Regions from separate parts of the Paenibacillus xylanilyticus genome, predicted to be linked through region 1. Evidence: riboswitches for the same ligand, from Rfam matches in the RefSeq annotation. Region 1 holds a riboswitch; each other region holds the start of a gene.
The links. A riboswitch is a leader RNA that binds a small molecule or an ion and turns the genes downstream of it on or off. The one in region 1 is predicted to bind cobalamin.
Positions count from the first base shown of each region.

Region 2: it holds a riboswitch for cobalamin, as region 1 does, so the genes downstream of both, nikB (nickel ABC transporter permease) here and cobJ (precorrin-3B C(17)-methyltransferase) in region 1, are expected to answer to the same signal.
Region 3: it holds a riboswitch for cobalamin, as region 1 does, so the genes downstream of both, F4V51_RS06910 (ABC transporter substrate-binding protein) here and cobJ (precorrin-3B C(17)-methyltransferase) in region 1, are expected to answer to the same signal.

Region 1 is NZ_CP044310.1:6,028,964-6,033,216, forward strand. It holds gene cobJ (precorrin-3B C(17)-methyltransferase) at 198-2,096, opposite strand; cobalamin riboswitch at 2,496-2,685, opposite strand; gene F4V51_RS26905 (uroporphyrinogen-III synthase) at 2,882-3,706, opposite strand; gene F4V51_RS26910 (endospore germination permease) at 3,837-4,253, opposite strand, start outside.
Region 2 is NZ_CP044310.1:267,324-271,576, reverse strand. It holds gene nikC (nickel transporter permease) at 1-537, opposite strand, end outside; gene nikB (nickel ABC transporter permease) at 539-1,618, opposite strand; cobalamin riboswitch at 1,640-1,830, opposite strand; gene F4V51_RS01225 (AraC family transcriptional regulator) at 1,911-2,738, opposite strand; gene F4V51_RS01220 (alpha-glucosidase/alpha-galactosidase) at 2,934-4,235, shown strand.
Region 3 is NZ_CP044310.1:1,549,646-1,553,898, forward strand. It holds gene F4V51_RS06895 (adenosylcobinamide amidohydrolase) at 1-29, shown strand, start outside; gene cbiB (adenosylcobinamide-phosphate synthase CbiB) at 71-1,051, shown strand; gene F4V51_RS06905 (histidine phosphatase family protein) at 1,042-1,689, shown strand; cobalamin riboswitch at 1,860-1,990, shown strand; gene F4V51_RS06910 (ABC transporter substrate-binding protein) at 2,398-3,399, shown strand; gene F4V51_RS06915 (FecCD family ABC transporter permease) at 3,396-4,253, shown strand, end outside.

The sequences.
Region 1 (4,253 bases):
TTCTTCCTCCCCCGCCTGATCCATAGACCAGGCATCTCAATTTTAGGTTGTTCTTACTCGGTAAACGAGCCTTTTACGCAGGGTAACCTGGTTACCCAATCATCTCGATCTATATATAAGTGCATTGGAATTTTTCTGGTATAACTACAAATGCTGGTTATAAAATATCAGATGGTAACAACACTCGCGCGCGATCCCTAGTCGCCGCATACCGGGTTTACTTCCACGGTCACAGGCGCATCGACGTGACGGAAGCCTTGGATTACTCCAACCCGTTTGAAAAATTTATGGAACCTCTCATTGGGATGTCCCTTTTCCTTGTACTCCGCTACGATTCGCTCCACAATCCCGCCAATCTGATCACCTGGAATCCCTCCGGCTACCGGCTGGGCAGGGTGAGCGTTTCGTCCGAACTTCTTGCCGCCAAGGAACAGGTCGTATCCGCCCTTGCGGTAGACGATGCCGATGTCCTCGAGCACGGCACCGTAACATGCCATGCCGCAGCCATTCAGAGCCACGCTGGTCTCTTTCGGCGCACTAAGTCCGCCTATAACAGCCTGCAAATGATTGGCCATCGGAACGGCATCATCCTTCTCCATGTTGCAGAAGTCACAGGCCTTCACCTTGATAACGTCACCGATCGGCACCACGATAAAATTCGCTGCACGCAGTTCTTCTACCAGCTGATCCGGCTCAAAGGTCGGTACCCGCAAAATAATCTGATGCTCCGGCGTGTATTCCAGCTCGCCTTCTTCACTCGCGCATTGTGCCAGCAGCGCCATCTGGGCTGCGGTAAACTTCTTGTTGCCGACGCCAGGCGACACGCCAATCTCGAACAGCGGTGCCTTGCGTCCCGGCTCGGGTGCTGTCCGCACAGCAGCTGCCCCTGCAGTCTGCGGCGTCGCTGCTGGCACGCCTGACCCCGCCGCATCCAGCCAGCGGCTGGCTGCTTCGCCAGCGAGCTTGCCGCCTGCCGCAAGCCGCGTCAGTGCTTCGGCAGCCAGTTCGGCCGCACCGGCACGTGGCACCGCCAGGGCAGCACGAGGTGCGCCTTCCACCGCTCCAGGCCGCTCGGCTGCAAGCACTGCGGTGCTGCCGCCCGCTGGCTGAGCAGCAGGCAAGCCAGCGCCCTGCTGCCCTTGCGGTCCCATGCCCGTACTGGCGCTGGCGCCGCGCAGGGCTGGTTCCGCAGCTGGCTGCGCGGTCTGCGTATCGCGGACTGTGCCTGCTGCATCGGCGGAAGCGGCAGAACGTGCCTCCATCGCGCCGAGCGACCAAGGCTCAGCTTCCGTGCGGAGCCGCTCATGTGGTCTGAGCGGCTGTTCCACGGTATTCAGCGTGTATTTCCGCTGATATCCACGCGGTGTGACCATGAGTCCTTCGTACATCATGGTCGAGGAGTTACCAATAATCACGGTCGTCAGCATGCCGATATCATGGTTCAACATGTCTTCCAGCGTGGTCATCACGACATCCTGACGTTCACGATAGGCACTTTTTACAAGCCCCACAGGCGTCTGGGGACTACGGTACCGCAGCAGCATCTCCTGCGTCTCCACGATCTGGCGTGTCCGGCGTCCACTGCGAGGGTTGTACAGAGCAATGACAAAATCAGCTGATGCTGCTGCTTCAACTCGGCGAATAATCGTCTCCCATGGCGTAAGGTGGTCACTCAGACTGATCGTACATGCATCATGCATCACGGGTGCGCCAAGCAAGGAAGCACAGGATTGAATGGCAGATACACCCGGGATAACCTCAACGCCAACACCCGTTTCCGGCTTCCAGCCTTGCTCCATCAGCACCTCATACACTAATCCAGCCATGCCATACACACCTGCATCACCACTGGAGATTACTGCAACAATTTTGCCCAGCTCGGCCTGTCTGACCGCTTCCTGTGCCCGGCTTACTTCTTCGGTCATACCTGTCCGTACAATCTCCTGTCCGTCCAGGAGTGGACGAATCAGATCAACGTAAGTGTTATAACCAATGATGACCTCACTCTCCCGCAGTGCCTCCAATGCCCGGGTGGTGATATGCTCCATCGCTCCTGGGCCAAATCCGATAATCAGCAGCTTTCCTTGACTCTGCATTGCTTCTCCTCCTCCATCTCCCTGTTCACCCTTAGCACGTCAATCACATCTATATCATTGCTTCCTCAGCCGTCGTCTGCAGCCAGCTCTTGATGATTGAGTTGCTCCGTGCAGCTCAAGCCTCTTATCCCGGCTATTCCAAAACAGTGAAAAAGGACGGCTTGACCGACCTTCTTCTTCGCGGCATGTTCGATTAAATCCAGTTCCGGATCGACTGTAAAAAACAAAAAAATCCCATCCTTATAACGGATGGGATACGCATGTACGTACACTCAAGAAGACAGTCCACGGCCCCTATAGAGGATAGACCTGTGGCTGCATGGCCGCAAAGGGCCTGCCAGGCGAACCGGTTGTTCGCCCGTTTCCTGATTCTTCGTACACCACTCCTTTCCGCGAAGGGTTCGGTGACACATGCAAGGTAGGTCTCCTGGCTCTGGATCATCAGCTTCCTTTTCTGTCTTCCCCGGATGTCCGAGTGACTTGGATGAAAAGGGCTTCCCCATTACAGTGGCGGGACCGCTCGGGATTTGCACCCGATTCCCTGTTACCTCTTGCTCGACGCAAGAGCACCTTGCTTGTTTTCATGAATGATATTGCTTTCATCATAACACCGCTCAGGAAAAAATGTCCATGCTTATGATGCTTGTCCACAATTCTATGTTCAGACAAAACACAAAAAAGTTCTGATCCAGAACAGATCAGAACTTGAATGTTGATATCCATATATGTAGCTCTCATAACGATCTTATCGAATCCTTTAACAGACCTGCGTCCTGATCTACTTATCAGGATTTTTCTGCGTGTGCTGCAGCAACATATCGTCCCAGTTCAACGATGAGTGCTCCCATCTTTTCTTCCTCCGGAACAACAAGTGCTTCAATTCCTTCTTCACGCATGGCGTTTGCAGTCACCTTACCTACAGATGCAGGAATCACACCGTCCCGGAAAGCCTGCTGCATCTGTTCCAGCTTGCCTTGGGAAGCTGCGTATGCTGCCAGAAACCGTACTTGGGGGCCGCTGGTGAATGCTACGGCATCGACCTCATGCTGCACGATTTCATTCAAAAGCAGTTCCAGTTCGGCCTCTTCCGGTGGTACATGGCGATAAGGCAGAACCTGTCTTACTTCAGCACCCTGTTCTTCCAGCCAGTTGACCAGCTTCGGTGCAGTTTCTCCATGAAGCTGGAGCATGACTTTTTTGCCGGCAAGATTATGTGGCGCGAATTCTCGGATCAGTCCGTCCGTACTACCGTCATCATCCCGGACCAGCGGTGCAAGCTTGCGCTTGCGAAGTGAGTTCACCGTTTTGTATCCTCTTGCTGCAATGGAGGCTTCCGCCAAGACATCCAGCAGTTGACCAGCTATGTCCATATCCTCTGCCATTTCAAATATGGCATCCAGTCCCATGCCTGTAGTTAATACCGCCCAGTCGGGTGGATCAGAGATCAAGGAGACGAGACCGTCGCGTATGTTCCGATCATCCAGGAATACCGTTCCCTGTGCTGGCCGCACGAGTGGAATACCACCCATTTTCTCAACTAACAACGCCATTTCCTTGGATTTACGCGGTCCCGTCAGTGCTACACGTATACCGGCCAAATGTTGAGCCATTCATGTTCCCCCCAGTTCGTTCGTCCGAACGTCATTCGTTTGACTACAGTATACAGGGTAGTTTCATGGAGGGAAACCTTGTTTCACGTCATTTGGCGTGTTCTTCTATAACGATTTTTTATGATTGGCATCAGGAAGGCTGAAGCTCGCCCCCCTGCATTTCATCTTTTCCTGTGTTGTCTTCCTGATCGGAATTGCGTCCTTTCTTCTCCTGCTCATGCTGTTTTTGGGTTGTATCGCGATGGTTCTCTCCTTGGCGTGAGGAACCCCTTTCCTTTTTACGTGGTCGAAGAAACACAAAAAGAATGATTGGAAAGATCACTTCGAACAGAATGGCAATCCATGTCCATTCCCGCGTGAAGCGGAACAGCTGAATTGCATTTTTGAAAAACCAGAACGCACATACGAATCCTACCAGTGCAACAGGACCTGTCATGAGCTTCCCGGATACCTTAGGAATCATTCGCTTCAATCCCCAGCAGATAAAAAACAGATCAAAGGCAATTTTCGTGATCATCGCCGGCAGGGTAACTGCAGCTAAAGCCAG
Region 2 (4,253 bases), 690 kb from region 1:
CTTCCGCGCGCCGCTGAAGGCGGCCGCCGCGACATACTCCTTTTGCTGAAGCGAGATCACCAGACTTCTTGCCAGTCGTGCATACTTCGCCCACCAAACAACCGCCAGGGCAATTACCGTATTAAATAGGCCTGGCCCCAGCATCCCCACTACTGCGATAGCGAAGATTAATCCTGGAAAGGCCATCAGCGTATCGGATAACCGCATCAGCACTGTATCTGTCAGCCCACGGGCAAAACCCGCGATAACACCAATGGCTACACCAAGCACAAACACAATTCCGATCATCATAAATGTAAGCAGAAGCGACGTCCTGGCCCCGTAAAGGATACGGGATAACACGCAGCGTCCAAGCTGATCAGTTCCAAGCGGATATTCCGAGCTGGCTGGCTGCAGCACCTTGGCAAAATTCGTTGCCAGTGGATCATGCGGTGCGAGCAGCGGCGCAATCATGGCGAGAATGACCCAGAGAAGGGTCAGTGAACATAGAAACGTGAACCAGCGATGCTGTGTCAAAATAAGCTTAAATTCTCTCATTTTAGACATCCACGTCCAGTCGAATCCGCGGGTCATGCAGATGTGTCCAGAGATCAACCATCAGATTCAGCAATACATAGATGGTTGCCATCCAGATGACATAGCCCTGAATCAGGGGATAGTCTCTTGTAAAGATGGCATCCACCGCCATCTGCCCTACACCCGGCCATACGAACAAACTTTCCACAATGGCTGCCCCTCCGAGCAGGGCGCCTGTGGACATGCCCATGAGCGTAACGATGGGCAATAATATATTGGGTAAAATATGCTGCAGCATAATGACTCTCTCCTTCACTCCTCTGGCTCTGGCCCCCGTGACATAGTTCTGGGACATCTCTTCCAGAATGACCGTACGGATCTGCCTGATATATTGGGCGATTAGAGGTAACGCCAGTGTGCATGCAGGCAATATCAGGCTGTTCCAGCCCGAACTCCCCATGACGGGCAGCAGCTTGAGCTGTACGCCAAACACCAGCATGAGCAGCATCCCAAGCCAGAAGCTGGGCATGGACAACCCGGCAAACGAAAACAGGCGTATGACGTAATCCAGCACGTTGTTTCTGTAGACGGCGGACAAAATGCCCAGTGGAAACGCAATCAGAATGACCAGCACCAGGGCACTTCCTGTTAGCCGAAGCGTGGCTGGAAGCCTGGACAGCAGAATGTCGAGCACAGGCCTGTCGTATTTATAGGACGTTCCGAAGTCTCCGGTAAGCACCTGTCCCAGCCAGCTTCCGTAGCGTATCCAAAACGGCTGATCCAGTCCCAGCTGGACACGCACCTGCTGTACCAATTCGTCCGACGGTGTGACCCCTGTAGACATGAGCATAAGCCTTGCCGGGTCCCCCGGAGACAGATAAGTCAGCAGAAACGTCAGAAACGAAATGCCGAATAACACGGCTGCCAGCTGAATGAATCTTTTCACAATATATCTACTCACATGTCTGACATCCTCTCCCCAATCTCCAACCCCGTACATGACTTGTCCATGCATATCAAAAAAGACGTCTCTCTCCGCTAGTACCGGATAAGGACGTCTTAAATAAACAGATTTCCAGAAAAAATCATGCTCTCTAAACACCTTCCTATCTCCCGTAGGTACTACTGTGTTGTTAAACTAGGCAGGTCTCCTGGCTCCAGAATCCTCGTCATTGCAGCACCTTCCCGGCCTAAACCAGTGGCATAACGCTGCATGACTCCTCTGTTACAGTGGCGGGACCGCGCCGGCATCACACCGGTCTTCCCTATTAAGCTTCTACCCGAAGGTATAGCACCCAGTTCCACATATTCAATTGAAATGCATTCTGTACCAGTATAGCTGGCTCACAGATAATGATCAAAGCATTTATTCAAATTTGAAACAGCTCGTCAGCCTATTCCCGCTCTCTCGAACCTTTCGGGGAGACTCCTGTCACGCGCTTAAACATCTTGGAAAATAAAAGCGGATCCGTATACCCCACGGAGTGGGCAACCTCACTGACCGAAAGCGTTGAACTCTGCAGCAGCTCTGCTGCGCGATTCATCCGGTATTCAAGAAAAAAGGCTTGCAGCGACTTCCCGTACTTCTCCTTAAACAGACCGGACAGATACGTACGATCCAGACGCACGGACTGCGCAATATCAAGGATGGACGTCTTCTGGCTGTACCTGTTCTCCATAAACTGAACGGCTTGCCTGATGTATTCATCCTTGGTGGAAAGAGGCCTCTGTGGCTTGTCCTCATCAGGGGAGGAGGAGATCAGTTCAGCCATTAATCGGTACAGCAGGCTCTGGCTGAATACATCTCCACCATTGCGCAATGTGGCCTGAACCATGTTTTCATATAAACCATCCATTACCTCTGGATCGCTAGCTTCAAATACAGGGGATGCTGGACTCAGGTTTGCCCGCTGCATGAATGTCTTGGCATGTACGCCCTTAAATCCGAACCAGGAGTATGTCCAAGGATCATTCGCATCGGCCTCATAATGAATGATCGTACCCGGCAGAATGGCAAAGCCCTGACCCTGCGTCAAATGGTACTCCCTGTCTTCCATACGAACGGTTCCCCGTCCCTCATGAATGTAATGAACCACATAGGAATCTCGTACCCCCGGACCCCAATAATGAGACGGATCACAATTCTCCCAGCCGAAAAATAGCAGCACCAGCTCCATCTGTGTCCAGTCCATGGGCACCACGTTCATCTCGATTGGACTCACCTTCTCACCCCTTCTCTTCTTCCGCATCAACATGTGTCTTACTTTAGATTATAACAGGTATATTGGTTAAATATCAGCTGAAAGCGGGACCAAAAATGGGATTATGCCATATATGGGTGAGGTTGAGCCATAGTTATATAAGCCGGATCGGCCTATAGTTGGGGTACACCATTATTCAGGGAGGCTGGACTTGTGATGAACAAAATTACGTTTCTCGGTGCAGGCAGCACCGTTTTTGTCAAAAATGTATTAGGTGACGTCATGATGACCGAAGCACTGCAGGATTTTGAATTGGCCTTGTTTGATATCGATGCCGAACGGCTGAATGATTCGGAGCGACTGCTGACCAGTATGGGCCGTTCTCTTGGAAGCCGTTGTTCCGTAAAAAAATACACAGACCGCAAAGAAGCACTGCGCGGTGCCAAATATGTGATTAACGCCATTCAAGTGGGCGGATATGATCCATGTACAATTACGGACTTCGAAATACCGAAGAAATACGGACTGCGTCAGACCATTGCTGACACCCTCGGCATTGGCGGTATCTTCCGTAATTTGCGTACCATTCCGGTCATGCTCGACTTTGCCCGGGACATGCAGGAAGTGTGTCCTGACGCCTGGTTCCTGAACTACACCAACCCGATGGCCGTCCTGACCAATGTCATGAACGTGCATGGAGGGATCAAAACGGTAGGTCTGTGCCACAGCGTGCAGGTATGCGTGCCTCACCTGTTTGAAGCACTGGGAATGGATCAGACAGGCGTAGTTGCAAAAGTGGCAGGAATCAACCATATGGCCTGGCTGCTGGAAGTAACGAGAGATGGCCAGGATCTGTATCCGGAGATTAAACGTCTGGCGAGGGAGAAACAGAAGGAGCAGCATCATGATATGGTGCGTTTCGAGCTGATGAATCGTTTTGGATATTACGTAACGGAGTCCTCCGAGCACAATGCCGAGTATCATCCATACTTTATCAAACGGAATTATCCGGAATTGATCGAACGCTTCAACATCCCGCTGGATGAATATCCGCGCCGCTGTGTGAATCAGATTGAAGGATGGAAGGAAATGCGCGAGAAGCTGTTTGCCAGTGAACATATTGAACATACGCGCAGCCGTGAATACGCTTCGCACATCATGGAAGCTATGGAAACGAACCGTCCATACAAAATCGGCGGTAATGTAATGAATACCGGCCTGATTACCAACCTGCCTCGTGAAGCCTGTGTCGAGGTGCCATGTCTGGTGGACGGGTCCGGAATCAGCCCAACATACATTGGCGACCTGCCTCCACAGCTGGCAGCACTAAACCGCACCAACATCAACACGCAGCTGTTGACAATTGAAGCGGCCATGACGGGCAAAAAGGAACATATCTATCATGCTGCCATGCTGGATCCACACACTGCTGCCGAGCTGTCCATTGATGACATCGTGGCCATGTGCGATGAACTGATCGAGGCTCATGGGGATTGGCTGCCGAAATATACATCCTAAAGCAAAAGATCATTTGTA
Region 3 (4,253 bases), 2.0 Mb from region 1:
CGTGGAAAGAGAGGAATAGCAAGCGATGATATCTCTGAGTCAGTGGGCAGACTGGCCCATATGGGCAGGAATGACAGGGGCATGGATTATTTTGGCAGCATACATACTGGATCGCCTCATAGGAGATCCGCGCTGGATTCCCCACCCGGTGATTGGCATGGGCAAAGGAATTTCTGCACTGGAGCGGACCATCAGAAAACGAGTGAGCAGTGATCAGGGGCTTAAACGGGCAGGGATGCTTTTTCCGATCGTCATTGCTGGTGGTGCATTTGTGCTTACTTGGGGAGTGTTGTACATCCTGGGACTTGTTCACCCAGTGATTGCCGTTATCGCTGAAGTGGTACTGATTGCCACCACCATTGCTTCCAAAGGACTGAAGGATGCAGGCATGGAAGTGTATCGTCATCTGAGAGAAAGGGATTGGCCTGCGGCTAGACGTTCACTCGGCATGATCGTGGGGCGGGATACAGCACATCTGGATGAACCGGAAGTGGTGAGGGGAACTGTGGAGACTGTAGCGGAAAATATCGTGGATGCCATCGTTTCACCGCTGTTCTATGCCCTGATTGGCGGTGCTCCGCTTGCGATGGCCTATCGGGCCGTCAATACACTGGATTCCATGGTTGGTTATAAAAATGAAAAGTACTTGCATCTCGGCTGGGCCTCTGCTCGTCTGGATGATTGGGCGAACTGGATTCCGGCGCGGCTTACCGCCTTGCTGCTCATTACGGGTGCATGGTTCATGAGATTGAACGCAAAAGGTGCTGCACGCATGGTTCGCCGGGATGCCCGATTGCACCCCAGCCCGAACAGTGGATTCCCGGAGTCGGCCGTTGCGGGAGCGCTGGGCATCAGGCTTGGCGGGCATAACGTCTATCACGGTGTGGCTTCTTTTCGAGCCTATATGGGCGATCAGACACGGCTAATGGAAGCAGAGGATATCGTGCGGACCACGCGTTTGATGTTCTGGTCGGCGGGAGCTTTTGTGCTGTTATGCTGGCTGGTAACGTTCGGCATCTGGACAGCTGGAGGTGCGCTGTTATGGAAGTAGAATCCGGGAAGCATGGAACAGGAGCGCGGGAGATCGTGTTTATCCGTCATGGGACAACTTCTTGGAATGTGGAAAAGAGATATCTCGGACATACCGATATCGGTCTCCTGCCGGATGCAGAGCGGGAACTGGCGCCGCTTCGCGAGTCCATTCGCGGAATCACATGGGATGCGCTATATTGCAGTGATCTGCTGCGCTGCCGGCAGACCGTGGAACGAATTGCTCCGGTACAAGCAGGACAAGTACAGTATGATCCGCGTCTGCGTGAGATTGATTTTGGGCAATGGGAAGGGATGACTTACAATGAGCTCAAGGGCAATCCGCTCTACCGGAATTGGATTGATGCACCGCAGGATGTGACGCCACCGGGCGGCGAGCCTTGGCAGGCTTTTGCTGCGCGGATCGACTCTTTCGTGAAGGAGTGTCTTGTGTCCGTTTCGCCAGAGGAACATATCGAAGAAAATTATGTTCCTGCGATTGCCGTTGTTACCCATGGCGGTGTCATTCGGTATGCCATGTCACGTCTCATACCGGAACTGGGATTCTGGGATACGCAGGTCATTCCGGGGCAAGCCATTAAGGTTCGGCTTGAAAAAAGCGGAAATCGCTGGGTTTCAAGCAGGGTGTCTTTTCCGTGAATCGGGTTGTAAGGATGTGCAATATAACCTATAATCACAACAGAAGTGTGACTTCAGCATGAATACATATCTCGTTATGCGCTTAAGCGCTGAGGGATGGGACATGCTCACTTGAATGGTTACTATATCAGCGACCACGGGTCCCTTGTGCGCAAGAAGAGCTCATCGAGTTAATGCAAACGATGAACGGCACAAAGGGTGAAATAGGGAAGCCGGTGTGAATCCGGCACGGTCCCGCCACTGTAAATCAGGACAAGCAGTCCTGTAAGTCAGGTTACCTGCCCTGGACGTACAAACCGGTGTTCCTTCGAGGAAAGGACAGCGTTTCGGGCAATTCTATGTGCATGAACAGCGGGTACGCTGTAGATGTGCAGATCGCCATATGCGAGACGTCATCCCTGATCCTGACGTAAGGATCGGGGATTTTTTTGTTCATATAGGATGAACCTGTAAGCTTTACACTAGACCACTACGATTGCAGTACCGTCTTCCGATCGCTGTTATCCCCAGATTTCTTTGATCCCCTTATTAAAAGGGGAAATCCGGTGATAAAGGCGAACACTTCGTTTCTCCAGATCGGTTCTGCACTCTCCGTTAACGTGTAAATGTTGCAGTTCAAACCTTATATAGGAACACCAAAGTATGGGGAGTAAGAGTTTGAGCATGTCGCAAGAAATAGTACAAATAGAGAAGGGGAGAATGAACAGAATGAACATCAAGAATTGGAAAGGCATGGCGTCCCTGCTGACAGCAGCGATGCTCACACTGGCTTTGGCCGGATGTGGAAATGCAACAACGAACGAGGGAACAGGTACGTCTACGCAGCAGCCGGCACAGGAGCAATCCCAAGGCCAGGAGCAGACGGATCTCAAAACACAATATCCACTTACGGTAACGGATGCAACTGGTGAATCCTTCACGTTTGAGAAAGCGCCAGCCAAAATCGTATCCGTGTCTCCGGCAGAAACTGAGTCATTGTTCGCCCTTGGACTGGACGAGCAGATCGTAGGCGTATCCGACTATGACGATTATCCGGAAGCTGCAACGACCAAACCGAAAATGGGCGGTGTGTCGAAGCCCAATGAAGAATCAATTATCGCAGCTGAAGCAGACATCGTATTTACAGGCATCTCCATGAGCGAAGAGGCTGTGACCAAGCTGCGCGAGCTGGGTATCACCATTTTCAAAACAGATCCGAAATCGATAGACGATGTCATGAACAACATCGAAACGTTCGGAAAAATCACGGATCATCAGGAGCAGGCACAGGAGCTCATCACGAAGATGAAACAAGATGTAGCGGACGTAACCGAAGCGGTTAAGGCTGTGAAGTCGGAAGATCAGAAAAAGGTATATGTTGAATTCTCCCCAGGCTGGACTGTGGGTAAAGGCGAATTCATGGATGAACTGATTACGGTAGCCGGTGGAATCAACGTTGCTTCCGACCTCGTGGGCTGGAATGAAATTAACGAAGAGAACATTATTGCTTCCAATCCGGATGTCATTCTGTACGCCAATGATGTTATTGATGAGAACTCCAAAACATTGGATCAGATCATCAAAGAGCGCAGCGGCTGGGATCAAATCACAGCAGTGAAAGACGATGCAGTCATTGGCCTGGATGCCAATCTGCTAAGCCGTCCGGGTCCACGTGTAACAGAAGGTTTGAAAGCTGTAGCCAAAGCGATCTATCCTGACCTGTTCCAATGAGTAAAAAGCTGGCAGTGTACGGAACAGCCGGAATTCTGCTGCTTGTGCTGACTGTGCTGATCTGTACGGGCATCGGTTCAGTGGCTCTGCCTGTCCGTGACATTGCAGGTATTCTGCTTCATCACATGCCATGGATTGGAGACTGGATCACGCCCGACTGGAGTACGGCAGCCGAGCAGATTATATGGAAGGTCAGGTTCCCGCGGGTGCTGCTTGCTGTACTCGTGGGTGCATCGCTGGCCATCGCCGGAGCGGGCTTCCAGGGGGTCCTTCGTAACCCGCTGGCAGATCCGTTTACGCTTGGCGTATCGTCTGGCGCATCGGTGGGTGCTGCTTTTCTGATTTTCTTCGGATTGCAGTATGCACTGATCGGAATCTGGACCTTGCCGCTCGTTGCGTTTTTGACGGGCGTGCTCACATTATGGTTTGTGCTCGCCCTGGCTCGTGAAGGGCGCAAAATACCGACGCACAGCCTGATTCTGGCTGGTGTGGTGATGCAAAGTTTTCTGGGAGCGGTGGTCTCCTTCCTGTCGACCATGTCGAAACAGACAATTAACGAAATTATATACTGGACGATGGGAAGTCTGGCTCTGCGTGGGTGGTCGTATACGGCCATCCTTTTCCCGTATTTTATACTCGGTCTGATTTTCCTCTGGAGCCGTGCCCGTTCCTTGAATGTGCTTGCACTGGGGGAACGGCAGGCTGCACATATCGGTGTCCAGGTGGATGGACTGAAGCTATCCGTCCTTGCCGTAGGAACACTGCTTACCGCCGGGGCGGTCTCGGTTTCGGGTGTCATTGGATTCGTAGGTCTTGTCATCCCGCATATTCTTCGGCTGATCGTTGGGCCTGAC